One region of the Streptococcus taoyuanensis genome, then DNA from elsewhere that is predicted to be linked to it. Evidence: predicted binding sites of a transcription regulator. Region 1 holds the regulator's gene; each other region holds the start of a gene.
What was found. The regulator Rex, encoded in region 1, represses fermentation and respiration genes when NADH is low (regulators of the CRP and FNR family bind a similar motif). The targets are predictions, from matches to a motif close to TTGTGAANTANTTCACAA.

Region 1 (9,956 bases):
TCTCAGAAGCTGCGAAAATCGTCGAACGCGAAGGTGCTACTGAAATTTATGCTGTATCAAGCCATGGTTTATTTGTGAAAGGTGCTGTCGAGTTATTAGACCAAGCTCCGATCAAAGAAATCTTAGTAACCGATTCTGTTGCTCCAAACGGACCAACTCCTAAAAATATTAACTATCTGACAGCTAGCGAACTGATCGCTGAAGCTATTGTTCGCATTCAAGAAAGAAAACCTGTTAGTCCTCTATTTGCCTACCACAAGAAATAAGGTCTTAATGTGATATATTTTGATAATGCCGCAACAACTCCCCTTCTACCTGAAGTCATTGATAAAATGTCTGAAACTATGAAGACCACTTTTGGAAATCCATCGAGCCTTCATGCTCATGGGCGGATGGCTAGTAAACTCCTTCGAGAGTCTCGCGAGCAGATTGCTCAGTCCCTCCATACTCTTCCAAATCGGATTTTTTTCACCTCAGGTGGATCAGAAAGTAATAATACCGTTATAAAAGGCTACTGCTTGAAACACCAAGCAGATGGCAAACACATCATTACTACCGCTTTGGAACACCATGCGGTTCTAGAACCCATCGAATATCTTGTTGAACGTTTCGGATTTGAAGTTACGATCGTCCAACCAAGAGATGGACGCATTCAGGCTAGTGATATCAAGGCGGCTCTTAGACCGGATACCATTCTTGTCTCTACCATGTTTGCCAATAACGAGACAGGCGATCTTCTACCGATTAAAGAAATCGGAGAACTCTTAAAAGATCATCCAGCTGCCTTTCACGTTGATGCTGTCCAAGCAATTGGAAAGGTCCCTGTCTATCCCGAAGAGTTGGGGATTGATTTTCTCAGTGCTTCTGCCCACAAATTCCATGGACCAAAGGGCGTCGGCTTCCTTTATGCGGCCGCCCCAGATTTTGATAATCTCTTACATGGTGGGGATCAGGAAAGTAAGATGAGAGCCAGCACGGAAAATCTCATTTCAATTGTCGGGATGGCAACCGCGCTTCAGCAAGCTACACTTCATCAAGAAGAAAATTTCAACCAGGTTCAAAAACTTGGCCAGGAACTAGTCAATGGTTTAGCAGCCTACGACTACTACGTAAATGCGAATGACGATCATCTTCCATTTGTTTGGAACCTTGGCTTTCCGGGTGTCCAAAATGATGTATTATTGATGCGACTCGATCTTGCTGGAATTTCTGTCTCTACAGGTTCTGCTTGTACCGCCGGTACAGTTCAACCCAGCCATGTCCTTGAGGCGCTCTATGGAAAAGATAGCTCACGCCTAAAAGAATCCCTTCGAATTAGTTTTTCAGAACTCAATACCGTAGAGGAGGTTCAAGACTTCCTCTCAAAACTTAAAGAAATTTTATCATAGGAGAACAATATGGCTTTTGAAACAAGTGTTTCATTGAAAGACTGCAAATATACCTATAGTCTACACCCAAATGTTAAAAAATATACCTTACGTGACAATACATTTGCTGTTACAAAAGTTGGAAATTACGAGTTAAATCGTTTGCTCGAGGCCGTTCCAAATAGCGGCGAAGGCTTCCTACTTAAAATCATTTTCAATAAAGATTTGACAGGTTTTAAGATCAATATTACAGACAAGTCTGGGCTTCGCCTGGTGAATATCTTTAAAAATCCAGAAAATGACATTATCCAACAAAAATTCTATTTCTTAATGGATAGTCTTGTCGAAAGAGAAATTTTCAACAAAACAGAGGCCTAATATGGTAACCCTAACTTATATCGACGCTTACCAAGTAGAACGAACGACTACTTATCCCGACCTTGCAGCCTGCATCCTCGATTTTTCAGGCTGTGTAACCCTGCCTGACTTTTACTCAATCGTATCCATTGAATACAAGGGAGAAAAACTCCCCTATACAGGGCGAGTCGATGGACTCTATGCTTTTTTGAAAAAGGTAGAGCAAGCTGAAAACTAAGCTGATGTTGATGGAACTCTCCATCGCCATCAGCTTTTTCTTTAGACAAAAATATTTTTGAAAAACCGTTCAAGATAGTTGATTTTTTCACAATCTTCCTATACAATAAGAGGGAAAGGTTGTGATATTGTGAAACATGATAAAAATACTCCAATTCCACGCGCAACAGCAAAACGCTTATCGCTCTACTACCGCATTTTTAAACGCTTTAACTCTGAAAAAATAGAGCGCGCCAATTCCAAGCAAATTGCGGATGCAATTGGGATTGACTCTGCTACTGTTCGCAGAGATTTTTCTTATTTTGGTGAATTGGGAAGACGTGGATTTGGTTATGATGTAAAAAAACTGATGAACTTCTTTGCAGATCTTTTAAATGACAATGCTATTACTAATGTCGCTATTGTTGGGATCGGAAATATGGGAAGCGCCCTTCTTAATTACCGTTTCCATGAGCGAAATAAAATGAAAATTGTCATGGCTTTTGATGTAGATGATCATGAACTGATTAATACCAAAAGTAAGGATGGGATCCCCATTTATGGGATTTCTACGATCAAAGAGAATCTCAAAAAAGAAGGCATTCAAACAGCCGTTCTAACTGTTCCAAGTGTTAAGGCTCAAGAAGTTGCTAGTCTTTTAGTAGATGCTGGTGTCAAAGGAATTCTAAGCTTTTCTCCAGTCCATCTGACAGTTCCTAAAGAGGTTGTTGTCCAATATGTCGATCTTACTAGTGAATTGCAAACACTTCTTTATTTTATGCGTAAAAACGAAGAATAAAGACTTATACTTCAACAACAAAAAGGTTGGAACAAGAAGGTTCCAACCTTTTTTATACCAAATAATCCGTTTCTTCTCGATAACTATAGTAGTTTTCTTCGGATACAATCAAATGATCCAATAGGGTCAACCCCATTACTTCACAGGCCTCTAAGACTCGCTGAGTGACTTCATCATCATTTTTACTGGGGAACACAGCACCAGATGGATGATTGTGAGCCAAGATAATGGAGGTTGCCATGTGCTTCAGTGCATAATGCAGGATTTCACGCGGCTCCGCGATACTTCGATTCACTGTTCCAATAAAGATCGTCTGTTGATGAATAATTTCATTTTGGGTATTCAAATAAAGGGCAACTAGGTGCTCCTGCTTTTTATGGCCAATTTCCTGTTGAATTTTATGGGCCAATTTCTGACTACTCATGATTTGTTCGGAACTCATTAGTTCATCTTTATGAATCCTTCGTCCAAACTCAATAACAGCCTGAAGTTCGATGGCCTTCACTCGCCCAATGCCAGAGATTTCCTGTAGCTCCTCTAGGGTTAATTGCCCTAACTCCTTTAAACTATTTACCGAGCTCAAAAGACCTTGTGCAATCTCATAAACGCTTTTTTGCTTGTTACCTGTCCGTAAGAGAATGGATAACAATTCCTGATGACTTAGCTTATCCACCCCTTCAGAAACTAAGCGCTCCCTAGGAAGCAAAGATGGTTCAATAAATGATATGTCGTACATAATTTCCTCCTCACTTATTAATTCGTAATAAATTGAGAAAATAACGACCTTTCATTATTTACTGGCGATTTCTTGCTTCAAATCATCTAACACTAAGACTTCATCTTTATTAAAGCGGATCTGATAACCTGTTTGAACTTGTTCAAGCTCCTTTAAAAACTGTTGAATTTCACAGCGGATCAAGTACTCCTGACTCTGAGGAATGGCTTCTAAGGTTTGGTAGACTTGCTCTACTTCGTAGATTCCTTTCGTAATTAATCCATTTCGTGGAAAATCATTTATTAAGAGATTATAGAAATGATGCAAGAGATGATAAATTCGCTCTTTTGTCACTATTCTACCTCCTTATCATACTCTTTCTCCTCTTATTATATACCTATTTTCCCTCAATATTATGACAAATTCCTTACATTATATTACCAATCGCTTACAATTTTACAAGAATCCTTTAGTTATTTCATGCCATACTATAAAGAAAAAAGCCCCGGCATCTCTGCCTCGGGCTTTATTTCTTAAAGTTGCATTTGATTATAAGACTTGCTGAATGAATCCAGGATGTCCTTTGGAGCCTTGTCATAGTCAACAGAGGTTTCCAAGTTTCCTTTTACAATCGTACGGTAAGTCGCTGCAGCATCCTCACAGGTCACCAAGGTGATTTCATTAACACCTTCACGATCTTGAATGACATCTACACGGTCTGGAGTCACTGTCTCAACAGACGAGATGACATAAGTATAGATTTTTTCTTTGTCCGTGATGTAGATCTTCATACCAGCCTTGGCTTTCTCTAATGGTGAGAACAGCATGGCATTTGCTCCAGTAAGGCCAAATACGTGGTGACTAGCAAGAGAATAATTGCCTTGTCCCATGACTTGGTTTTCCTTCATAGTCCCTGCTCCATAGTAAAGGGCTACGTTTTCGAGTCCTTTAAAAATTGGAAGGTTCATGTTCAATTCAGGAATCGAAATCCCCCCAATTACAGGAAGTTTTTGAGCCTGCCATTGGGCATTGATCACGGCTTCCGTCGAGAGTGACTGGACATGTTTGAAATCAAAGCTCGTCTTCACTTCTTTGTTTTTATCAATAGTCTTTTTATCGACCTTGCTAACCTGATATTGGTTGGTATGCCAAACCATAATCATGTTTCGGATCGGAGCATTGAAAATCAAGAGAAGCGAGAGAATAATCAAAAGTGTTGCAACGATGTTGATAAGAGTATTGCGTAAACTCTTTTTCTTTTTTCTTTTGCGTGACATGCTGTCCCCTTATCTATTCGTTTTCTTCCACTACTTCTTCATCTTTTTCATCGGGCTGGACTGTTGTAAAGGTCACAATTTTCGCATCCTGATCCAGTCTCATGACTTTGACACCCTGAGTTGAACGACCCGTTTGAGAGATATTCCCAACACCTGTCCGGATCATAACTCCGGTATCGGTAATGATCATCAGATCTTCATCCCCTTTAACGGTTAAAAGACCAGCTAAAGGACCATTTTTCTCTGTAATATTGGCTGTTTTGATACCTTTACCACCACGGCCTTTGGTTGGGTATTCGCTAGCCATTGTACGCTTACCATACCCTTTTTCAGTGATGATCAATACTTCATCTTGATCCGTAACGACACTAGCCCCAACAACCTTGTCTCCTTCGCGGAGATTCACACCACGTACACCTGTGGCAGAACGTCCCATATTGCGGACTACAGCCTCATTAAAGCGGACAGAATAACCATACTTGGTACCGATAATGACGTCAGCATTGCCATCTGTAAGGAAGACATTGATCAATTCATCCTCAACACGCAGATTCAGAGCTTTGAGACCGTTCTGACGAATATTTGAAAATTCAGCTACATTGGTCCGCTTGACTAAACCTTGTCGCGTCGTAAAGAAGAGATAAGCTTCGTCACTGCGGTCTTGCTCCACATTGATAATGGTTTGAATCGATTCACCTTCGTCCAATTTTAAGAGATTGACGATTGGTAATCCTTTGGCTGTCCGGCCATATTCTGGAATTTCATATCCTTTCAGACGATAGACACGCCCCTTATTGGTAAAGAAGAGCAAATGATCATGGGTGCTCGTAGAGACCAGTTCACGGACAAAGTCATCATCTTTGACACCAGTTCCTTGAACCCCACGTCCACCACGTTTTTGAGCCGTAAATTCCGCTTGATCCAAACGTTTGATGTAGCCTTTGTTAGAAAGGGTGATCAAGACATCTGTTTCTTCAATCAAGTCCTCATCTTCAAGAGAAAGGACTTCTCCAACCATCAACTCAGTTCGGCGAGCATCGCCAAACTTGCGTTTGACTTCTTCCAATTCTTCCTTGATGATGGTCGCCACACGTTCTGGCTTCGCCAAAATGTCAGCCAAATCAGCAATCAAGGCAACCAAATCATCATATTCACTTTGGATCTTGTCTCGTTCCAAACCGGTCAAACGACGAAGACGCATGTCCAAAATGGCTTGACTTTGACGTTCAGAAAGCTTGAATTTAGCCATCAATTCAGCTTGTGCTTCAGCGTCTGTCCGGCTATTGCGGATAATTCGGATCACTTCATCGATGTGATCCAAGGCAATGAGCAAACCTTCTAAGATATGGGCACGTGCTTCCGCTTTTTCTTTATCAAAGATGGTCCGTCGAGTCACCACTTCTTTCTGGTGCTCAATATAAGCCCCTAAAATTTGTCGAAGAGAAAGAATCTTTGGAACACCATTTTGGATCGCCAACATATTGAAACCAAAATTGGTTTGCATTTGTGTCATCTTAAAGAGGTTGTTCAAAATAACGTTAGCCGAAGCATCTCGGCGGACCTCAATCACAAAACGAACCCCTTCACGGTTTGATTCATCACGTACAGCTGTAATCCCTTCGATCCGTTTTTCTTGCACCAAGCGAACGATGTGCTCGTGAACCTTGGTTTTATTGACCATATAAGGGAACTCAGTAACAACAATCCGTTCACGGCCACTCTTGGTCACTTCAATTTCTGTACGAGAACGAAGAACAATTGAACCTTTCCCTGTTTCATAGGCCTTATGAATACCTGATTTCCCCATGACCAAGGCTCCGGTTGGAAAATCTGGACCAGGCAGCACTTCCATGAGTTCACGAGTGGTCACTTCAGGATTGTCCATCATCAATTTGACGGCATCTATTGTTTCACCGAGATTATGAGGTGGAATATTGGTAGCCATACCTACAGCAATCCCTGTAGCTCCATTCACAAGAAGGTTAGGGAAGCGTGCTGGTAGCACCATGGGCTCCCGCTCACTGGCATCATAGTTATCTGCAAAATCAACTGTATTCTTATTGATATCCCGCAACATCTCAAGTGCGATCTTGCTCATACGGGCTTCGGTATACCGTTGTGCAGCGGCCCCATCTCCGTCCATAGAACCAAAGTTCCCATGGCCGTCCACTAGCATATAGCGATAGCTCCACCATTGCGCCATCCGAACCATGGCTTCATAAATAGAGGAATCCCCGTGTGGGTGGTATTTACCCATAACATCCCCTGTGATACGGGCTGACTTCTTATGTGGTTTATCTGGCGTAACACCCAATTCATTCATACCATACAAAATACGACGGTGAACAGGTTTCAAACCATCACGAACATCAGGTAGGGCACGAGCTACGATAACACTCATCGCATAATCGATAAAACTCGTCTTCATTTCTGATGTTAAATTCACATCAATTAGATTATTATCCTGCATTCAAAAAATGCCTCTCTTTACTTAATTCACCATACTATTATAACACATTTTAGCCTATTTTTCTTCTTAGGAACACAAACGTAAAAACGTTTACATCAAGGATTCATACTGTTTCAGATGACAAAGACTTTCAAAAGTGGTAGAATGAAGTCGTATGAGAATCTATCTCAAAAAAAAATGAAGGAGACGTTTAGACTCATGGATTTGACTAAACAACACAAAAAAGTTATCCTTGTCGGTGACGGTGCCGTAGGTTCATCTTATGCATTTGCACTTGTCAACCAAGGAATTGCACAAGAGCTTGGAATTATCGAAATTCCTCAATTGCACGAAAAAGCTGTCGGAGATGCGCTTGACCTTAGCCACGCCCTTGCCTTCACTTCACCTAAGAAGATCTATGCGGCTGAGTACGCTGACTGTGCGGATGCTGACCTTGTTGTAATTACTGCAGGTGCTCCTCAAAAACCAGGTGAAACTCGCCTTGATCTTGTTGGTAAAAACCTTGCCATTAACAAATCAATCGTAACACAAGTTATTGAATCAGGATTTAACGGTATCTTCCTTGTAGCTGCTAACCCAGTTGACGTTTTGACATACTCTACATGGAAATTCTCAGGATTCCCTAAAGAACGCGTTATCGGTTCTGGTACTTCTCTTGACTCAGCTCGTTTCCGTCAAGCACTTGCTGAAAAATTGGACGTTGATGCTCGTTCAGTGCACGCCTACATCATGGGTGAACATGGAGACTCAGAATTCGCTGTATGGTCACACGCTAACATCGCTGGTGTAAACCTTGAAGAATTCCTTAAAGACACTCAAAACGTTCAAGAAACTGAATTGATCGAATTGTTCGAAGGTGTTCGTGATGCTGCTTACACCATCATCAACAAAAAAGGTGCTACATACTACGGTATCGCTGTTGCCCTTGCTCGTATCACTAAAGCAATCCTTGATGATGAAAATGCAGTACTTCCACTTTCTGTATTCCAAGAAGGTCAATATGGTGTTAGCAACGTCTTTATCGGTCAACCTGCCATCGTAGGTGCACACGGTATTGTACGTCCAGTGAACATCCCATTGAACGATGCAGAACAACAAAAAATGAAAGCTTCTGCTGATGAATTGCAAGCAATCATTGATGAAGCATGGAAAAACCCTGAATTCCAAGAAGCTTCTAAAAACTAAGAAAAAAACATCTCCTTATTAAAAGGGGATGTTTTTTAGCTGCTTTATTTGGATTTGTCAGCAAGGATTTCAAGCAAATAAGGCACAACGAGATTGCTCTCTATGTCTTTCAAAGAAGAAATCCATTTAAAGTCTATATGCTCTTCTGGATCTAATATAAAATCACGCTCTTCCAAAATCTCGCCAGCATAAACTAGGCGTGTAAAGACAGTATCTTTGCTGGCATCAAATTGACTATCTTCGTGGATAATCTTATTAATCCGAAGCTTTTGATTAACCTCCTCCATAGCCTCACGTAGAGCAGCCTCTCTGGGCAATTCATTCTCTTCTACACTTCCACCTGGAATATCCCAATAAGATGGATAGACATTAGGGAGACCTCGCTTTATTTTCGAGCGTTTGATAAGTAGATACTTCCCGTCTTTCTCAATCAAGGTATGGGCGATTAATTTTACTGTCATTGCATGTTCCTCCAAGAAAGAGCAAAAAAGACTCCGAGGAGCCTCGTTATGAATCATCCACCCTGAGGGAATCGAACCCCCATCTCAAGAACCGGAATCTTACGTGATATCCATTACACTAAGGGTGGCAACTGTTATAGTATATCAAATTTTCAAAAATTTTACAAGTAAAAAAGAGAGTGGGACAGAAATCAGTAATTCGTTAGAATTCGATTTCGTCGTCCCACCTCCGCACAGTTGAGTAGGGCTGTAAAAGCTGATGAAATAAGGGTAGTAGAGGCCACTCAACCACTGCGTCTTGCTCGACAATCCAAAAATAATTGAGAGGCTAGGACTTTTGTCCCAGCCTCTTTTGAATATTACAATTCGATATCGCCAAACAAGTCAGCCATTGAGAATCCAGTTTGAGTTTCTGGAAGATCAAAGTCGCGTTTTTCTTGTTTTGGACGACGTGGGCGAGATTGACGTTTTTCTTGTTTTTCGCCTTCTTCTTGAGCTGGACGTTCTTCAAGAGCTTTGATAGAAAGTGATACACGTTCATCTGCAGCATTTACTTCAAGAACTTTAACAGTTACTTCTTGTCCAACTTTAAGAACATCTTTTGGATTTTCAACACGTTTGTGTGAAATTTGTGAGATGTGTACAAGTCCGTCGATACCTGGCAATACTTCAACGAATGCACCGAAGTCAGTCAAACGTTTAACAGTTCCTTCGATAACATCACCAGCAGCCAATTTTTGTTCAACGCCATCCCAAGGTCCAGGTGTTGTAGCTTTCAATGAAAGTGATACACGACCTTCTTCTTCGTTCAAGTCAAGAACTTTCACTTGGATTTCTTCACCAACAGTTACAACTGATTTAGGTGATACGTTGCGTTCGTGTGACAATTCTGTCAAGTGAACCAATCCATCAACACCACCAAGGTCGATGAAAGCACCGAAGCTTGTGATACGTGCAACTTTACCAGTTACGACATCACCAACGTTCAATTTACCAAATACTTCTGCGCGTGCTGCAGCTGATTCAGCTTCAACAACTTCACGACGTGAAAGGATAAAGCGGTTTTCTTTTGGATCTACTTCTTTGATTTTAGCATCAAATTCTTGACC
Region 2 (9,956 bases), on a different contig from region 1:
TTTTGACAACAACACCTTTAGAGAAGTTTTCTTTCCCTAGGAGGGCTTGGAAATTATCTTTGATCGCATTTTTGCTGGCCATTCCAACCACACCGAAGATCTCAGTAGCAGCACCGCCTACAACAGTTGCGATAACCTCATCAGTCAATTCAATTTGACCATCCTTTGTATTGATTTTTACTGTCATAATTTCTACCTCAAAAGTATTTTATATTCTATTTTACCATAAAAGAGGTCAACTGTAAAAGGGTAGGGACTATTCTTCTCCCGCTGTGACAGCTGTCTCTGGAGAAAAAGAAAAGGGAGTGGGAAAGAACTCCGTAAAATAAAAAAAATTGAAAAGGTTCCCCAAACCTTTTCAATTTTCCCACCCCCGCACAGTTGATTAGGAAGTACGAATGTTTCAAACATGAGTAGTTCCAATCAACCACTGCGTCATGCTACTATTCCTATCAAAAAGCGAAGGCTGGACACTTTATGCCCAGCCTTTTTTCTTTATTAAACGCGTTCTACTTTACCAGATTTCAATGCACGAGCTGAAGCCCAAACTTTTTTAGGTTTACCATCGATAAGGACAGTTACTTTTTGAAGGTTTGGTTTTACGGCACGTTTTGTTTGGTTCATAGCGTGTGAACGGTTGTTACCTGATACAGTCTTACGACCTGTGAAATAACATACTTTAGCCATTTCTGTGTTTCCTCCTATTAGATCTAATATAACGGATGTGCTAGCACCACATACCGTACTATATTACCAAAAAAAATCTCTCTTGGCAAGCTTTTGGCCAAAGTTTTTCATTTCTAGCTTAAGAAAACGAATTCGTACCTACATAGATAATTTCCAGATTTCCTAAGGAAACATCGCCCGTAATGTAGAAATCCTTGCTAGTGAGAGCACTTGGATTTTCCTGATGCTGGATCGCTGAAAGGGAATTATCCACATTAACATGGACGCGCCAATCGCTTGGTACATAGAGGCTCAGACTCCCAAGGGAAACATCGACAACAAACTGAGCAGAAGGACCCTCAATCCGGCAATTGTCAAAATAAACCGAAGCTTCTCCCATACTTACATCTGCACTTCCGTGGGTAAAGTGTTGGTCATTGAGATATTTTGTCACTGTGGAAAAAGTGACATCGATGTCATTGCCATCAGACTTACTCATCGAACCAGAAGAATAGGAAGCTAGGCGGGCTTTTGTTTTCTTAGAGGGTTTGAACAAGATGTTGAGCCCAATCACAGCGAGAATTGAAGAAAGGATCACCACCGAATTGGACACTGGAAGGAAATGGTATTGCCCATTGAGACAAAAGAGGGCTAAAAGTCCATAGATGAAGCCCCAACCAAAATGGCGTTTCAAGAAACTAGAGAGAGACAGGACTGCAAGCAAGGTGACCCAAGCTAAGGTCCAGATGCTGATGTCCCATTTTACAAAATAGCCTTGTAAGAGGAGTAAGGCTGCTAATAGGATTAAGAATACTCCGATTAATTTTTTTCTCATAATATTACCTCATTTCATTTAGTCGTTCTTTTAAGAGTTGATAGTAGCGTCTAGATACGTGGACCTGCTTATGGGTCTGGTAGAAATTGACCGTGCTGGTCCCTGAAAAAGACTTTTCCAGAGAGTAGATCTGCTTTGCGTTGACAATGGTGGATTTGGAAATCCGACAAAAGGCGATGGGAAGCAGCTCCTCCAACTCATAGAGCTTCTGCTTGACCTCATAGGCCTCATCCTTGGTGTGTCCAAAAATCTTCTCCCCATCCGTCTCAAAAAAGAGGATCGATGCTACATCTAGAAAATACTCACTTCGATCCTTGTAGAAGGCTAGTGGAGCGATCTTTTGTTCGAGGATGCTCTCTTGCAGCTGGGTCAACTCCGGGGTCAAGCGCGGAGCTCGAATCAAGATCTCAGGCTCGTCCATAGATGGATCCAATTCGATTCTAACTTTCATAAAACTCCTTTCCCAACGTTTTGATAGTACCATTATAACAGCTGTTGAAAACAAAACAAGGGCTTTTCAGTAAGTGGCACGTTTTCCCCATCAAGAGGTAGTTTTTGAGAAGTAAAAAAGCTGATCAAGTGACCAGCCCTCCTTTATTTATTGCTTTCCTTGTCCGGTAAAAGAAAACTAAGACCTACGCAAGCGAGCACACCTGCTGTGATGACCAGACCATTTGAAACCGGCAGGACATCGTAAATCGCATTTGCGATCATAAATGCGATCAAGGCGCAGATAACACTTGCCTTGTAATCTTTTTTCAAGAGATTTTCAAGTGTAAAGAAAGCAAATAAGAGAACAGGGAACATAGGCCAGATATTCACATCGATCTTTGGAAAGCCAACCATTCCCATTGTGACAACCGCAAGAGCAGCAAGAATCAATCCAAGTCCAAGTAATTTTTTCATCATCATATACCTCGTTTTCAATATTCGGAAGTGTTTCTTCCTTTGATGATTCTATGATAGCAGAGAGCCCCAACGGCGACAAGGACTTTTGACTAAGTGGTCAAAAATGGCGCCTATGCGGTCAAAAAAGGAGCGAGACCGAACGAATATGTGATCACCATCATTCGTCGTCTCGCTCCTTTAAAGCAGTTTCTTCCTATGCCGATTGCAGGGATCGAACCTGTGACCTACGCGTTACGAGTGCGTTGCTCTACCAACTGAGCTAAATCGGCGATTACCTTCTTAGTATAGCACTCTGATAGCGGATGTCAAGCACTTTTAGTTGATCTTTTTAATCAGAATCTGACATGGATTCTGTGGATCCCATAGTTGCGGAAAAATCTCTAATTTTTTAAAACCAAGACTGCGATAAAAGACATTTGTTCGGTCATAATCTTTATTTGAACCTTCTGCGACTGTTTTGACCTGTAGGTAGTCCACTTGTTTGACTGCTTCTCTTTCTATAGTCGTAATTAATTCCCTTCCAATTCCTTGACCTTGGAATGATTTTTTCACGCCTAGACAGTCAATTTCAGCACAATCTTCACTCGAATATGATAAACTTATAAACCCTACTACATCACTTTCTTGATAAGCAGCCCAAACTCGTAAATCCTTAGCTCCTTCAATGTAGGCTTGCGTGCTTTCTGGTATTCCAAACCATTCTGGCAAATCCCTTAAAATCTCAGCGACAACTGCCATTTTTTGATCTTCACCCTTGACTTCTTTAATTACAAACATCATAAGTTCCTTTCTTGATTTTAGTCTTACTTTACCTCTTACGAACCAGCACTTTCGTAGGCATCCAATCCCCTGTCCCAAAGTTTGAGGGAAATAATAAAGAAAACAAGGGAAATCAGAATCAAACCACCAATATTAAAGAGTCCATCCTTGTCCTGCAAGAAATAGCTGGCAGGATAGTAGGCCGTAAAGGCGAAAGGTACAATAAAGCTAATTAACCAACGAAGGAGCGAATTGTAAATAGAAATAGGATACTTGGCAAAATCATTAAACATATAGAAAATGTAAATCATGGCACCTGACTGCTTGGTCCAAAAAGCGATGCTGGCTGTAGCAATTTTCAAGGAAGTATAAATCAAGGTCGCAAAAGGAATACAAACTAGAAAAATCAGGAATTTTGGAAGAGTCCAAGCAATGCTAGCCGCCGTTGTCGCTAGTAAAATTCCACCGACCAAAAGTTCACCCAAGGCATCAATCTGAAAGGTCTCAACGAGGATGTGAAAGAGAGGATTGATAGGACGAGTCAGATACTTGTCAAACTCCCCTTTTCGAACTAGTCGTTGACCTAAAGCCCAGAGATTGTCAAAAAAGAGATGATCTAGTCCCTTTGGAATTAAGGAAAATCCATAGATAAAGGCAATTTCTTGAAAAGTCCAACCTTCTAGGGAGGGAATGTGTTGAAAGATGACATTAAGAAACAAGAGGTTCAGGCCTTGAGTCAGAAAGACTCCCAACACACCAACCACAAAATCTACCTTGTATTCCATGATTTGCTTGATGTACTGTCTGATAAAAATCAGATGCATGCGTTGATATTTTTTCATACTAACCTCCCTGAATGGTGATAAATGACTGGACTCGTTTCCAAATCAACTGAGACAAGCCCACCATCACTATAAGCCAGAAAAGCTGAAGCAAAAGTGCTTGAAGAATCTGACTAGCATCGTATTTCCCAACAATAATCATGACCGGAGTGTAAATTAAGGATGAGAAAGGTAAGAAGGACAGAATATCTGAAATGACCTTTGGAAAGAAAGCCAAGGGAATCAAACTCCCAGACATAAAGGCCACTATGGAAGTCTTAAGTAGGTTGGAACCCCAAAGATTTTTAAATACAAAGGCTGAAAATCCAAAGCAGATATTAAAGAAAAAGTTAATCAGATAGGCCAGCGTTAAGCTAAAAAGATAAAGGGTAGTTAGTCCCAACACTTCTACAATTCCTTGCCCAGACAAGATTTTCATCAAAACCATGACACTTAAAAATGGCAGTCCAACAGAGATAAAAATCAACCACCTGGAACCAAGCTCCGTAAAGAGGTAAGAAGCCGCAAAATGCACTGGTCGCAACAAGCGCATGATAATGGAACCATCCTTGACCTCATCACCAATCATAAAGGAAGAATCCGACCTAGTCAGAAGATTAGTCACAAAACTCATGATGATGTAGAGGGTGATATCCGCCATACTGAAGCCCTGAATCAAAGGCTCCTGGGAGGAATCAAAGACAGCCTTCCATAGATAAAAAGCCACAAAAGCACCCATGACATCGCCAATCCGATAAAGAATAAAGTTGACTCGATAGCTAATCAACTCCTGAATCCCTGCATTGATAAAGGGTTTATAACGTCTCCACAATTTGACCATCTTAGAGCTCCTTTCGATAGAAGCGACGGATAATATCTTCAATATCCGTATCTACCATCTTCAAATCACGGACCTCAAAATCAGATAAGGTTTGCTTGATAATATCGGCCGACTGGTAGCGGGAACTATCGAATTCAATATTGAGAGTATTTCCTTGTCTATCAATGGACATATCAGGCAAACCCTCATAATGAGAGACTAGATGATTTTGACCTGGCGTCAGGTCAAAGGAGAGAGTCTTCATCTTTCCAAAGGTCTCCTTGAGCTGGCTCACCGTTCCATCAAAAATCTCTTGCCCCTTATCAATCATAAAAATCCGATCACAGAGTTGCTCAATATCACTCAAATCATGAGTAGTCAAGAGAATAGTTGTCTCTTCCTCCTGATTAATCTGGGTAATGGCCCGACGAATGTTGTCCTTGACAGACACATCCAAACCAATAGTCGGTTCATCTAAAAAGAGAACTTTGGGATTGTGAAGCAAGGAAGCCGCAATATCCGCCCGCATCCGTTGACCTAGTGAAAGAGTCCGCACAGGATCCTTGATAAATTCCTTCAAATCCAAAACTTCATTCAAAAAGTCCATGCGCTTATGGAAAAGCAAGTCCGGTACATCATAGATCTCTTTCAAAACCGTGTAGGTCTCTTGCAAAGCCAAATCCCACCATAGCTGGGTGCGTTGTCCGAAAACGACTCCAATATCCTTGACATAATCTTGGCGATTATCCTGGGGAATCTTGCCGTTAATCCGACAAAAGCCAGATGTGGGCTTCAAAATTCCTGTCAGCATTTTGATGGTGGTTGACTTCCCAGCACCATTTGCCCCTATAAATCCTAGAATCTGCCCTTTTGGAACTTCAAAAGTTAAATCCTTGACGGCTTCAAAGGTCTGCTTTTCAGGATGAATAAAGGAGCGCAAGGCTCCCTTTAACCCCGGCTCCTTAACTGTCTTCACAAAATTTTTCCGAAGATGTTGCACTTCTATCATTGCCATATCTATCTCCCTATCGTAAGAAGCAACATTGTATTTTTGACTACAAATATTCTAAATCCTTACTTTCTACACTTACTCAATATTATTACAGAAGGCTTTATACCAACCTATTATAATCCAATAAAAAAAAGAATGCAAGCGTTTGCTTATAGATTATGAAATTAGAAATTTCTCTCTTGAAATAATGCTTTTGAGTCAGAAATTCTGGTTTAATAGTTTCCTTAAAACACCAAAAAACCTGCCCTTAGGGGCAGGCTTATTGTTAAGAAAAAGAATTTTTTTAATCGAGAAAATTAACGATTCTACTGTTAATCCTTCAGCATTTAATTATTATCATCAGTCTCAATGGATTTTTAAGCCCTCAATTATTCTCTAAAAATTCTTTAATACGAGAAACAATAGCATCGCTTTGATAATGATAGAGGTCGTGAGGCGCATCCATATAGTCGACTTGAACATTAGACTGGTCGCTTGCAAATCTCTCTGCATAACGTTGCCACTCTGATTGGCTAAAGGTCGTGCCTTCACCGTTAGAAACCAGGAGTAAGGCTGGAATTTTCGGATTAATGCTAGATGGAACTTTCTTGGCATTTTCCTTTGCCAAACGGGATTCATGAAGCATGGCTTGTGACATCAACTGCTTATATGCTAGTAATTTATATTGTTGTCGTTCAGTTTCAGTCAGAGTTGGATTTTTTATATAAAAGGACTCAGGGAAATAACGGAGCAGGCCAATCTTACTCGTCCAATAGGCTAAGGTTATGAGAGTTGGGTGTTCTTTTAAATCTTCATAACTCGCTGGCAAGGCCCAATCCAGGCCAATCAAAGCCTTCACTTCATTCGGATATTTCTCTTGCCAAGCAAGACTCTCTAAACTAGCCATAGAATGCGAAATAATCACATAAGGACCTGAAACATGAGCTTGCGCCAAAGCTTGACGGGTCTCAGAAAGGACCTCCATCACATCTCTTGAACGATCACTATCTTGGCTAAAACCATATCCTGCTCGCTCCACGACAACAACTTTGTATTTTTGGGATAGGGAATCTGATAAATTCTTAAAGTCTAAAATAGGAGAGGCGATACCTGCACCGGAAAGAAAAACGATTGTTTGAGGTCCTTCTCCTTTAACAGAGACATTCATTCGATGTCCGTTGACCGTGACCTCTTTACCGATAGGAGTGAGAAGCTTACTTTCTTTTTGCAAACTAAGTTGGTGAAAACCAAATGTACCTCCTAGAAAAAGGATAAGAACAACAAAAATGATCCAGCTCCACAGTTTGAATTTTTTCATAGGCATATTGTACAAAAATTAAATCCTGGAAGCAACCTTTTCCATACAAAAAAACAAGATCCACATGAGACCTTGCTTTCCTGTTTTTAATTAAGCTTTGCCTTCTGAACCGAATACGTCGATACGTTCTTCAACAGCTGCTGTAATTGCTTCGAAACCTGGTTTCAAGAATTTACGTGGGTCGAAGAGTTTCTTCTTGTCGTATTCTGCTTCGTTTGCATCATATTCACGTACGAATTGACGAGTAGCATTTGCAAATGCGATTTGGCATTCAGTGTTCACGTTAACTTTCGCAACACCAAGTTTGATCGCTGCTTGGATTTGATCATCAGGGATACCTGATCCACCGTGCAATACGATTGGGAATCCTGGAACAGCTTCAGTCAATTTTTGCAAGTGGTCAAGGTGAAGACCTTTCCAGTTTGCTGGGTAAGGACCGTGGATGTTACCGATACCTGCAGCCAAGAAGTCGATTCCTGTAGCAACCATTGCTTTAGCGTCTTCGATTGGTGCCAATTCACCGTCACCGATGATACCGTCTTCTTCACCACCGATAGTACCAACTTCAGCTTCTACTGAGATACCTTTAGCATGAGCTTTTTCAACGACATCTTTCGCCAATTTAAGGTTTTCTTCAACTGGAAGGTGTGAACCGTCAAACATGATTGAAGTGTAACCAGCTTCGATACATTCAAGAGCATCGTCGTAGTGACCATGGTCAAGGTGAATAGCAACTGGTACAGTAATACCCATTGATTCTACAAGGTTTTCAATAAGGGCTTTACATACTTTGTAACCACCCATGTATTTAGCAGCACCCATAGAAGTTTGGATAAGTACTGGAGCTTTCTTAGCTTCTGCTGCACGCAAGATAGCTTGAGTCCACTCAAGGTTGTTTGTGTTAAATCCACCAACTGCATAACCATTGTCACGAGCTGCTTGGACAAATTTTTCTGCTGAAACGATTGCCATTTGTTATAGGCCTCCTATAAATTTTTGTGGGGTTAATCCCACTTACATTGTTTATTTTATCACTTTTTAGATGAAATTGCTAGCTTTTCCTGTAGCTTTAAGCGATTTCTTACGATAAATGAGGAGGAACCCTCTCCCTCCTAAGACTTCCATCCTATTCAAAAAGCAAAAAAGGAGCTTAAGCCCCTTTCAATCTTTCTCTTTAAAATTTTTTAACGAAAGGAGAAAAGCAATCCCGCAAATCACAAAGGATACCGCTGCAACCCATTGAGAATAGAAATAAGCAGCAAATAACTGACTGTCAGTAAACATTTTCCCAAGAAGTTCGTTTACCAAACCCTCAAGAACGGGAATATTCTCACCCACAGCAAGGATTGACGCAAGAAAGAGAATACTGCCCGCTATCAGAAAAAGATAAAGAATCCATTTTTTGATTCTTTTTTCATCTCTGAGCAGATACTGAGACGCCATCGCAATTAGAAAAATGAAAACATTCCATATGTTTAAGGCGATAAAGTATCTAAAGGTATATTTGTATGCGCCTATCCCCATCGCTAAAATCAGGATAGGACCGAAAAAATTAATGGCACTTCCCAATAGTGCAAAGAGGCCATCGACCAAAACCAGATACTTCTTCTTCATGTTCTCACCTCATCTCATACCTATTCTACCACAAAGATATTTGAAAACAAAAAAAGATAGCAGAAGCTATCTTGATCCGATGCGGAGAGAGGGACTTGAACCCTCACGACCTAAAGCGGTCACAGGATCCTTAGTCCTGCGCGTCTGCCAATTCCGCCATCCCCGCGATTGAGTACTTTACTAGTATATCAATCAACGACTTTTTTGTCAAGATTTTTTTCAAACTTTTTTCAGAGTTTGTCATTTTTTCACAAAAAGGGAGCAGGTCGAAGGACCTGCTCCCTTGATTTTTATTTGCTATCATGGTTTTCAACTGCCGCTGTGATAAAGGCTGTGTAAAGTCCTTCTGGGCGGTTTGGACGGCTTGACAATTCTGGGTGGTATTGGCAAGCAACAAAGAATTTGTTTTCTGGGATTTCAACGATTTCGACCAAACGGTTGTCTGGTGAAACGCCTGAGAAGACAAATCCTGCTTCTTCGAACTGTTCACGGAAAGCATTGTTAAACTCATAACGGTGACGGTGGCGACGTTGCACCACTTCTTGATTGTCATAGGCAGCGGCTGCTTTTGATCCTCGTTTGAGTTTAGATGGGTAAAGACCGAGACGGAGCGTTCCTCCCATGTCTTCCACATCGATTTGGTCCCGCATGATATCGATAATTGGATACTTGGTTTCTGGATCCAATTCGGATGAATTGGCCCCTTCCAAGCCTAAAACGTGACGGGCAAATTCGATACAGGTTAACTGCATACCCAAGCAGACACCCAACATTGGGACGTCCTGTTCACGCGCATACTTAATGGCTTGAATTTTTCCTTCTGTTCCCCGTTGACCAAAACCACCTGGGACGATGATTCCATCCGCATCTCCAAGAAGTTCTGCTACATTTTCGGCTGTCACATCATTGGCATTGACCCAATTAATCTTGACTTCTGCATCGTTGGCATACCCTGAGTGCTTCAAGGCCTCAACGACAGAAATGTAGGCATCTTGCAATTCTACGTATTTTCCAACCAAGGAAATCTTAACCTGTTTCTTGAGGTTCATGACCTTGTCGACCATCGCAGACCATTCTGTCATATCTGCTGCAGGAACATCCAATTTCAAATGGTCACAAACGATTTGGTCCATATTTTGTGCTTGCAAGTTCAATGGGATTTGGTACAAATGTTCCACATCAAGTGACTCAATGACAGCTTCTGGTGCGACATCACAGAATTG
Region 3 (9,956 bases), on a different contig from region 1:
TATCTACAAGAAGACTGTGACACCAACTCCAATGCCGGATCCAACTCCGACACCAGAGCCACAGCCACAACCTACTCCACAACCGCAACCAACACCAGAACCACAACCACAACCTACTCCACAACCAAAACCAGAAGAACCAACGATTCCTGTCGTTCCAGAAACGAAAGAAGAAGTGAAGTATATTGATCCACAAAATCCTACTGCACAACTTCCAAACACAGGAACAAAAGAATCTTCTACTGCTGGTCTTGCAATCTTTAGCGCTTTAGCAGGTCTCTCATTATTCGGATTTGCAAAACGCAAAAAAGAAGACTAAGCTAACTTGTGGCTAAGAAAAACCGCGAAATTCTCGCGGTTTTTTCTGTTTGTATTTAAAAAAATATCCTCCAAACTAGATAGTTGAAATCAGTCTTTTATAAGAAAATTTGATAAAATAGAAGTATCAGTGTAAAGGATGAGAGAATGAAAAAGATAATTGGTATCTGGGCTCAAACTGAAAATGGCATTATTGGGAAGGACCAAGTCATGCCTTGGCATTTGCCAGCTGAGCTTCAGCATTTCAAAGAAACGACCATGGGGCAAGCGATTCTTATGGGAAGAGTGACCTTTGATGGTATGAAAAAACGGGTTCTACCAGGTCGGACTAGCATTATCTTAACGCAAGATCAGGCTTATGATTCTGAAAATGATGCTGTACTCGTCATGCATAGCAAAGAAGAAGTCTTAGAGTGGTATCAGAACCAAGAGAAGAATCTTTACATTATTGGAGGCAGTCAGATTTTAAGGCTTTTCTCTGATCAGTTAGAAGAGTTGATCCAGACCATGATTCATGCAACGCTTGATGGCGATACATTGGCACCAAAATTTGATGAGAAACGTTATGAAAAGGTCCGTCAAGTTCCCCATCTGAAAGATGAGAAAAATCCATATGATTTTACGGTCAACTATTATAAGAGAAAGGATTTAGACTAATGGAGCGAAGTGTCTTTGGTTTTTTTACAGCTGTCCTATGTGTCATCTGTTTGATTTGCGCCTTACAAACCTTTCGTAAAAAACGGTTTGGCCTCGCTATTTTATTCTTACTAAATGCTTTTACCAATCTTGTGAATTCCATTCACGCCTTTTACATGACCTTATTTTAAACTAAATAGAAACAGAAAATGACAGAAAGAGGAAATACATGCCAACGAATCAAAACAATGATATGATGGTTTATTGCTCATTTTGCGGAAAGAGTCAAGATGAAGTCCAAAAAATCATTGCAGGAAACAATGCGTTTATCTGTAATGAATGTGTAGAGTTAGCTCAAGAAATCATCCGGGAGGAGCTTGCTGAAGAAGTCCTTGCTGACCTTAGTGAAGTTCCAAAACCAATCGAATTGCTCAATATCTTGAACCACTATGTCATCGGTCAAGATCGTGCTAAACGTGCCCTTGCTGTAGCGGTATACAACCACTACAAACGCATTAACTTCCACGATACGCGCGAAGACGAGACAGATGTTGAATTGCAAAAATCAAACATCCTCATGATTGGACCTACTGGTTCAGGTAAGACTTTCTTGGCCCAAACCTTAGCACGTAGCTTGAATGTCCCATTTGCTATTGCTGATGCAACAGCCTTGACAGAAGCCGGTTATGTGGGTGAAGATGTTGAAAATATTCTCTTAAAACTTCTTCAAGCAGCTGATTTCAACATCGAGCGTGCAGAACGAGGCATCATCTACGTCGATGAAATTGATAAGATCGCTAAGAAAAGTGAAAATGTCTCTATCACACGTGACGTCTCTGGTGAAGGAGTGCAACAAGCTCTCTTGAAGATCATCGAAGGGACCGTCGCTAGTGTTCCACCACAAGGGGGACGCAAACACCCTCAACAAGAGATGATCCAAGTGGATACCAAGAATATTCTCTTCATCGTAGGAGGAGCCTTTGACGGAATCGAAGAAATTGTTAAGCAACGTCTCGGTGAAAAAGTCATCGGTTTCGGTAAGAACAATAAAGCCATCGATGAATCCAGCTCTTACATGCAAGAAATTGTAGCAGAAGATATTCAAAAATTTGGAATTATCCCAGAATTGATTGGACGTCTTCCAGTCTTTGCGGCTCTTGAGCAATTGACTGTTGACGACCTTGTCCGTATTCTAAAAGAGCCACGCAATGCCTTGGTAAAACAATACCAAACCTTGCTCTCTTATGATAATGTTGAATTGGAATTTGACGATGAAGCCCTTCAAGAGATTGCGAATAAAGCTATTGAAAGAAAGACTGGAGCTCGTGGTCTTCGTTCGATTATTGAAGAAACCATGATGGATGTCATGTTTGAAATTCCAAGTCAAGAAGATGTAAAACTTGTCCGAATCACAAAAGAAGCTGTTGACGGAACAGAAAAACCAGTTCTTGAAACAGCCTAGAAAGATAAAATATGGAAATTAACACACATAATGCGGATATCCTCTTAAGCGCTGCAAATAAGAGTCATTATCCTCAAGATGAGATTCCAGAAGTTGCACTTGCCGGTCGATCAAATGTCGGCAAGTCTTCTTTTATTAATACTCTCTTAAATCGAAAGAACCTGGCCAGAACATCTGGTAAACCAGGAAAAACCCAATTGCTAAATTTCTTCAATATCGATGATAAACTCCGTTTGGTAGATGTACCTGGTTATGGCTATGCACGTGTCTCTAAAAAAGAGCGCGAGAAGTGGGGACGGATGATTGAAGAATACCTCACCAGTCGTGAGAACTTAAAAGCAGTCGTTAGCCTAGTCGATTTTCGTCATGAACCTTCTGCTGATGATGTTCAGATGTATGAATTCTTAAAATATTATGAGATCCCTGTGATCTTAGTAGCGACCAAGGCAGATAAGATTCCACGTGGAAAATGGAATAAACATGAATCCATCATTAAGAAAAAACTAGATTTTGATCCATCAGACACTTTCATTGTCTTTTCTTCGGTAACCAAGGAAGGACTAGAGAAGTCATGGGATGCTATTTTGGAAAATGCGTTTTACGAAATAAATTGAAATGACATGAAAATGTCATTTTTGTTTTGGATTTATCTCGCAATTGTAATAGAAGTGTAATATAAGTGGCTTTGTTTTCTTCTATTTATATGGTATAATCTCTATAAAGATAAAAGATGATAAAAAATTAATTGGAGATAAATTGTATTATGAAAAAGAAAATACGGAATAAAACGAAATTATTTGGTTTGTTCGTTTCTGTATTAGCAGTGGGGACATTTGCTGCTGCTATGAGCGAGCACGTAACATCAGTTGGTGCTAATGATGGAACTTACCAAGCATACTCAGACCCAACTGAAGCTTTCATCTCACAAATTGGTGAGTCAGCTCGTCAGCTTGGTCAAGAGAATGATCTTTATGCTTCAGTTATGATTGCACAAGCGATCTTGGAAAGTGGATCAGGGCAGTCTGGTTTGTCTTCCTATCCACACTACAACCTTTTTGGGATTAAAGGAAGTTATGCTGGGCAATCTGCAGTGATGCAAACTTGGGAAGATGATGGTGCTGGAAATGCGTATACGATTAATGATGCTTTCCGTTCATACCCATCTTACTATGAATCATTGCAAGACTATGTAGCAGTTTTGAAACAAGGACATTTTGCAGGTGCTTGGAAGAGTAACACATCAAGTTATCAAGACGCAACAGCAGCTTTGACAGGTGTTTATGCGACAGATACTAGCTACTACGCAAAGCTCAATCATATCATTGAAACCTATAATTTGACTCAATATGATTCACCAAATGTTCAGGGTGGTATCACTGGTTCGGTATACAATCCATATCGTCAACAGTTCACTTCACAAGAAATCTTGAATTTGGATATCGCTTGGGCGAACCGTTTAAACTATTAAAAAAGAAAAGCAGGCAAATGCCTGTTTTTTTATTATTTCTCAGTATATGATTTAAAACGTATATATTATAAATTCAAGAATTCTTCCTGAAAACCTTTTCAAACTTTTCTCTCTATGATATAATGATTTTATTCACAAACATTATATAAGGAGAATATTATGTCTGAATCTAATTTCATTCAAAAAGTAGGAGCGGCGTGTAATAAGAAAGAGGATCTCTATCAGAAATCTAAAACGCGCTATGCAGTCCGTTCTATTTTTGCTGGAGGATTTCTTACTTTAAGTACGGCGGTCGGAGCAGTTGCCGCAGACTTATTAAATACCTTTGTACCTGGATCTGGTCGTTTTCTATTTCCATTCATCTTTGCCTGGGGCTTGGTTTATCTCCTATTCTTAAATGCGGAATTAACCACCTCAAATATGATGTATTTGACGGCGGGTACCTATCTAAAGAAAATTCATTGGAAGAAAGCGCTGGAAATTCTTCTTTATTGTACCTTCTTTAATTTAATTGGTGCTTTAATCGTCGCTTTTCTTTTCAATCAAACAACTGCCTTTGCACATATCGATCCAAAAGGTTTCCTAGCCACGGTAGCAGAAAATAAACTCCAACGAGGCAATCAAGTGGTTTTCTTTGAAGGAGTTATTGCCAATATCTTCGTAAATATTGCTATTCTTTCTTATCTATATTTCAAAGATGAAACAGCCAAGGTTCTCTTAGCCCTCTCAGCTATCTATATGTTTGTCTTTATGACCAATGAACACTTGGCAGCAAACTTTGCTTCCTTCTCATTATTAAGCTTTAATTCAGTATCTAGCCAATTACCGCATTTTGAGTTTTTAAATATTTTACGACATTATTGCGTGACTTTCTTTGCCAACTGGGTAGGAGGAGGAGTTCTAATGGGACTAGCCTATGCTTGGTTGAATAATATCAAGAGTCTTTATAACGATTAAAAAATATAAAAAAAGTTTGCAAAAGTACTTGCATTCTTTTTTTATATATGATAAACTAATCTACGGTTTGAAAAAACTGCCTAAGACAGTAGGGGAGCTCGACTCATAAAGATCCTACCGAGGACAAAACGTATCAATTAAAAGAAGCGTATTGTACTTTCGTGTCTAGGTTTGGGCGCGTTTTTCTTTTGGAAAAATTCCCCAAGCAAAATAATTACGGAGGTGAACACACTAATGAGTGAAGCAATTATTGCTAAAAAAGCGGAACTTGTTGACGTGGTAGCTGAAAAAATGAAAGCTGCTGCATCAATCGTCGTTGTAGATTCTCGCGGTTTGACAGTTGAGCAAGATACAGTTCTCCGTCGCAACCTTCGCGGAAGCGAAGTTGAGTTTAAAGTTATCAAAAACTCAATCTTGCGTCGTGCAGCTGAAAAAGCTGGTCTTGAAGATCTTGCATCTGTATTCGTTGGACCTTCTGCAGTAGCATTTTCTAACGAAGATGTTATCGCACCTGCGAAAATCTTGAACGATTTTGCAAAAGACGCTGAAGCACTTGAAATTAAAGGTGGTGCAATCGAAGGCGCTGTCGCATCTAAAGAAGAGATTCTTGCACTTGCAACTCTTCCAAACCGCGAAGGACTTCTTTCTATGCTCCTTTCTGTACTTCAAGCGCCAGTGCGCAACGTTGCTCTTGCAGTCAAAGCGGTTGCAGACAACAAAGAAGACGCAGCTTAATCTTAAGCTACGCAGCGTAGCCTAGCTACAAAAAAATAAAAACATAAAATTAAAACTTATTTGGAGGAAATAACAATGGCATTGAACATTGAAAACATTATTGCTGAAATTAAAGAAGCTTCAATCCTTGAATTGAACGACCTTGTAAAAGCTATCGAAGAAGAATTTGGTGTAACTGCAGCTGCTCCTGTAGCTGTTGCTGCAGCTGGTGCTGCTGACGCAGGTGCTGCTAAAGATTCATTCGATATCGAATTGACATCTGCAGGCGACAAGAAAGTCGGCGTTATCAAAGTTGTACGTGAAATCACTGGTCTTGGTCTTAAAGAAGCTAAAGAACTTGTTGATGGTGCACCTGGTGTCATCAAAGAAGGTGTTGCAGCTGCTGAAGCTGAAGAAATCAAAGGTAAATTGGAAGAAGCTGGAGCTTCAGTTACTCTTAAATAATAGAGTTTCCAATCAAAATCAAAACCGAGGTTTAGGCCTCGGTTTTTTTTTGTGCATTCTTTCTTTTATGATTTTTACAAGCCCTGTATCATCAAATATTTCATTGAGATACGACAAGATTGTTGTTATAATAGGGATATTCGATGAACTAAGGAGAAGGTATGAAAAATTATAAACAGATTCTTTTGGTTTTAGTTGCTGTTTTTGCAGCAGTCCTCTTGGTAGCCTGTGGTCCAAAAAGTGATAATGGGACTTATGCATTCGAACCCTCAACAGAAGAAGTGAGGGAGATGCTACCAAGTCAACTTGCTTATATCATTACAGATGATTATAAATTTAGGGTTTCGATTATCATTAAGGACAAAGAAGGCGTTATGAAGGTTCAAATAAAATCAAATGTTCAAAATACCAATCAATCCTATGATTTTAAGGTTGACCAAAAACACAAAATATTTGTAATGAAGAATGATGACAGTGGGACAAAGATGTCGTATAAAATTTCTAATCATATGCTAACCTTTATGGATGTGAAAGAATCAAACTCGAGTGGTTCTGATATTTTTGTAAACTATATAAAAATGGCTAAGTTTAAAAAAGTTAAATAATTTTGCGAAGGTAGGTACGGATGCTGCCTTTTTAATCGTTTTAATATTAGTTGATAAATATATTACAAGAGTATTACAATTGTAATATTTCATTGCCGTGTGCCTGAATTGTTGATATAATAGGGTTAATCTAACTAAAAAGGAGAAGTTATGAAAAACTTTAAACGTATTCTTTTGGCTGTAGTAGCTGTTTTTGCAGCAGTCCTCTTGGTTGCATGCGGTGCCAAAAGTGATAACGGGACTTATGTCTACAAACCATCAAAAACTGAAGTGAAGGAAATCCTTGAAGAACAAGGTGCTCCAAGTTCAAGTGTAGATGCATTGATCGACAATGTTAAATTGGAAGTTTCAGTGACCATTAAAGATAAAACAGGTAGCCTTAAAATTAAAGGTGAAATGATGGGACAAAAGACTGACCAATCATTTGATATGAAAGTTGACCAACAAAAGAAAACTCTTCAATCTAAAACAGGTGAAGGTGAGAAGGTTAAATACAAAGTTTCAGGCGATGTGTTCACTTTTGATTTATCTGGTGAAAAGAGTTCAGGTCATGAGGCCGCTTTGGAAATGTTCAAAAACGCTAAATTCAAACGTACAAAATAATACAAGAGAAGGGCAGAGGGGATCTGCTCTTTTTCTTCTTTAAAACATCTTGAATCGGTATGAAAATAGTGGTAAAATCTCATTATAAAATACATTAGGAGATTGATTATGAAAAATATTAAACGTATTCTTTTAGCTTTCGTTGCAGTTTTTGCAGCAGTCCTCTTGGTGGCATGTGGTGCCAAAAGTGATAATGGGACTTATGTCTACAAACCAACAAAAACTGAACTCAAGAAAATTCTTGAAGAGCAGGGCTTATCAGGTAGTCAATTAGAGTCTATTGGAGACGTTATTAATTTTGAAGTTTCTATTAAGATCAAAGATTCTAAAGGAACCCTCAGCATCGCGGGTGAAGTCGCTGGTCAAAAGAATGAGCGATCTTATGATGTCAAAATCAATCAAAAAGAGAAAACAATCTCGTCAAATGATGGTAGTGGAGAAAAGATTACATATAAGGTCGATGGTGACTATTTGACATTTGATCTTTCTAAGTTAAGTAATAGCAACCAAGGGGATCTTATGATTCTTAAAAATGCTAAACTCAAACGCACAAAATAAAGCGACTGAAGAGGCTGGGACAAAAGTCTTAGCCTCTCAATTATTTTTGGATTGTCGAGCAAGACGCAGTGGTTGAGTGGGCTCTACTACGCTGATTTCATCAGCTTTTACAGCCCTACTCAACTGTGCGGAGGTGGGACGACGAAATCGAATTCTAACGAATTACCGATTTCTGTCCCACTCTCTTTTGCTTTACTTTTATGACTAGTTTGGTATAATGAATGAGACTACAGATGGGACTGGGGCAGGAATGATTTTCTTTGAAAATGATTTCGTCTCGCTCCCTCTTTTCTGTGTGATCAAGGTTATTATTTATGGAAAAGGAGAATCATCTATGCTTTATATTTGGTCTTACTTGAAAAAGTATCCCAAGTGGCTAGCCCTGAATCTATTTTCAGCGGTCCTGTTTGTTATTGTCAATTTGGGCTTGCCAACGATTCTAGCTCGCATGATTGATGAGGGGATTAACCCGCGTGATGTGGATCGATTGTATTTCTGGGGCTGGGTCATGTTTGCGATTATTTTGCTTGGGATTGTGGGACGGATTATCTTGTCTTACGCGGTTGGTCAACTAACGACCACCATGGTCCGCGATATGCGCAATGACCTCTATGCTAAGTTACAGGAGTACTCGCATCGCGAGTATGAGCAAATTGGGGTATCGTCATTGGTCACTCGTTTGACTTCAGATGCCTTTGTTTTGATGCAGTTTGCGGATTCTATGTTAAAGATGGGGGTCATCACACCCTTGATGATGGTTTCCAGTGTTCTCTTGATTCTGACAACCAGTCCTTCTTTAGCGTGGATTGTAGCGGTATCTGTACCATTCCTTGCTGTCGTCGTCTGGTATGTAGCAGTCAAGACACGTCCACTTTCTGAGAAGCAACAAAAGACCCTGGACCATCTGAATCAATTTGCACGTGAAAATTTGACTGGACTTCGTGTGATTCGTGCCTTTGCCCGCGAAGAATTCCAAGAGGATAAATTTGCGGCTGAAAATGAAGTCTACGCAGAGAACTCGAATAAATTGTTCAAACTAACTGGTTTGACAGAACCCCTATTTGTGCAGATCATCATTGCTATGATTGTGGCGATTGTCTGGTTTGCTTTGGATCCTCTTCATGACGGTAGTTTGAAAATTGGGGACTTGGTTGCCTTTATTGAGTATAGCTTCCACGCGCTTTTATCTTTCCTCTTTTTAGCCAATCTCTTTACCATATATCCTCGGACTGCGGTTTCTAGCCGTCGGCTCAAGGAAATCATGGACATGCCCATTTCGATTGATCCAAATGAGAATGGTGTAACAGAGACAGCATCTCGTGGCTATTTGGAATTTGACAATGTCACCTTTGCCTATCCAGGTGAGACAGAGAGTCCGGTTCTCCACAACATTTCTTTTCAGGCCAAACCTGGTGAAACGATTGCCTTTATCGGGTCGACTGGATCTGGGAAATCTTCACTTGTGCAGTTGATTCCTCGATTCTATGATGTAACACTTGGAAAGATTTTGGTGGATGGTGTGGATGTACGAGATTACAATCTGAAAGCCCTTCGCCAAAAGATTGGTTTTATTCCGCAAAAAGCCTTGCTCTTCACAGGAACCATTGCTGAAAACCTTCGTTATGGGAAAGAAGATGCCTCTGTACAAGAGCTAGAACAAGCGGCTGAAATTTCCCAAGCCAAGGAATTTATCGACAGCCGTGAGGAACGCTTCGACACGCATTTAGCAGAAGGTGGTAGCAATCTTTCAGGTGGTCAAAAACAACGCTTGTCCATCGCACGTGCTGTTGTCAAAGATCCAGATGTCTTTATTTTTGATGATTCCTTCTCTGCCTTGGACTACAAGACGGATGCCACTTTGCGGAAGCGTCTCAAAGAAGTTACAGGAGATGCGACCGTCTTGATCGTAGCGCAACGTGTGGGAACCATTATGGATGCGGATCAAATTATTGTCTTGGACCAAGGGGAAATCGTTGGTCGAGGAACCCACGATGAATTGATGGAAAGCAATGAGATCTATCGCGAAATTGCTAATTCGCAGCTCGATAGTCCATCATTAACAGAAGAATAGAAAGGAGAAGCAGATGAAACAAGAACAAAACAGTTTTAGTAGACTATGGACTTATTTGAGAGCCTATCGCTTGGAAGTTTGCTTGTCCATTTTCTTAAA

Region 2: a site for Rex is predicted at 8,139-8,156, ahead of P5Y91_RS09330 (class II fructose-bisphosphate aldolase). Genes of this name have one in related genera too.
Region 3: a site for Rex is predicted at 4,005-4,022, ahead of P5Y91_RS00475 (formate/nitrite transporter family protein). Genes of this name have one in related genera too.

Annotation. Positions count from the first base shown of each region.
Region 1 is NZ_JARQVW010000015.1:38,773-48,728, reverse strand. It holds gene P5Y91_RS08975 (ribose-phosphate diphosphokinase) at 1-266, shown strand, start outside; gene P5Y91_RS08970 (cysteine desulfurase family protein) at 276-1,388, shown strand; gene P5Y91_RS08965 (DUF1831 domain-containing protein) at 1,398-1,745, shown strand; gene P5Y91_RS08960 (DUF4649 family protein) at 1,747-1,962, shown strand; gene P5Y91_RS08955 (redox-sensing transcriptional repressor Rex) at 2,092-2,739, shown strand; gene radC (RadC family protein) at 2,792-3,475, opposite strand; gene P5Y91_RS08945 (hypothetical protein) at 3,530-3,808, opposite strand; gene P5Y91_RS08940 (class A sortase) at 3,988-4,731, opposite strand; gene gyrA (DNA gyrase subunit A) at 4,745-7,201, opposite strand; gene P5Y91_RS08930 (L-lactate dehydrogenase) at 7,400-8,386, shown strand; gene P5Y91_RS08925 (NUDIX hydrolase) at 8,431-8,847, opposite strand; tRNA gene P5Y91_RS08920 (tRNA-Arg) at 8,904-8,975, opposite strand; gene rpsA (30S ribosomal protein S1) at 9,207-9,956, opposite strand, start outside.
Region 2 is NZ_JARQVW010000017.1:1,747-11,702, reverse strand. It holds gene P5Y91_RS09385 (Asp23/Gls24 family envelope stress response protein) at 1-187, opposite strand, end outside; gene rpmB (50S ribosomal protein L28) at 499-687, opposite strand; gene P5Y91_RS09375 (LiaF transmembrane domain-containing protein) at 806-1,501, opposite strand; gene P5Y91_RS09370 (LytTR family DNA-binding domain-containing protein) at 1,506-1,952, opposite strand; gene P5Y91_RS09365 (LiaF transmembrane domain-containing protein) at 2,096-2,407, opposite strand; tRNA gene P5Y91_RS09360 (tRNA-Thr) at 2,607-2,679, opposite strand; gene P5Y91_RS09355 (GNAT family N-acetyltransferase) at 2,726-3,187, opposite strand; gene P5Y91_RS09350 (ABC transporter permease) at 3,226-4,011, opposite strand; gene P5Y91_RS09345 (ABC transporter permease) at 4,013-4,831, opposite strand; gene P5Y91_RS09340 (ABC transporter ATP-binding protein) at 4,833-5,825, opposite strand; gene P5Y91_RS09335 (alpha/beta fold hydrolase) at 6,187-7,125, opposite strand; gene P5Y91_RS09330 (class II fructose-bisphosphate aldolase) at 7,210-8,091, opposite strand; gene P5Y91_RS09325 (hypothetical protein) at 8,281-8,733, opposite strand; tRNA gene P5Y91_RS09320 (tRNA-Leu) at 8,814-8,899, opposite strand; gene pyrG (CTP synthase) at 9,024-9,956, opposite strand, start outside.
Region 3 is NZ_JARQVW010000001.1:94,819-104,774, reverse strand. It holds gene P5Y91_RS00500 (CshA/CshB family fibrillar adhesin-related protein) at 1-319, shown strand, start outside; gene P5Y91_RS00495 (dihydrofolate reductase) at 466-975, shown strand; gene clpX (ATP-dependent Clp protease ATP-binding subunit ClpX) at 1,184-2,416, shown strand; gene yihA (ribosome biogenesis GTP-binding protein YihA/YsxC) at 2,428-3,030, shown strand; gene P5Y91_RS00480 (glucosaminidase domain-containing protein) at 3,180-3,884, shown strand; gene P5Y91_RS00475 (formate/nitrite transporter family protein) at 4,044-4,841, shown strand; ribosomal protein L10 leader region at 4,903-5,037, shown strand; gene rplJ (50S ribosomal protein L10) at 5,076-5,576, shown strand; gene rplL (50S ribosomal protein L7/L12) at 5,652-6,020, shown strand; gene P5Y91_RS00460 (hypothetical protein) at 6,182-6,625, shown strand; gene P5Y91_RS00455 (hypothetical protein) at 6,776-7,228, shown strand; gene P5Y91_RS00450 (hypothetical protein) at 7,337-7,786, shown strand; gene P5Y91_RS00445 (ABC transporter ATP-binding protein) at 8,121-9,857, shown strand; gene P5Y91_RS00440 (ABC transporter ATP-binding protein) at 9,871-9,956, shown strand, end outside.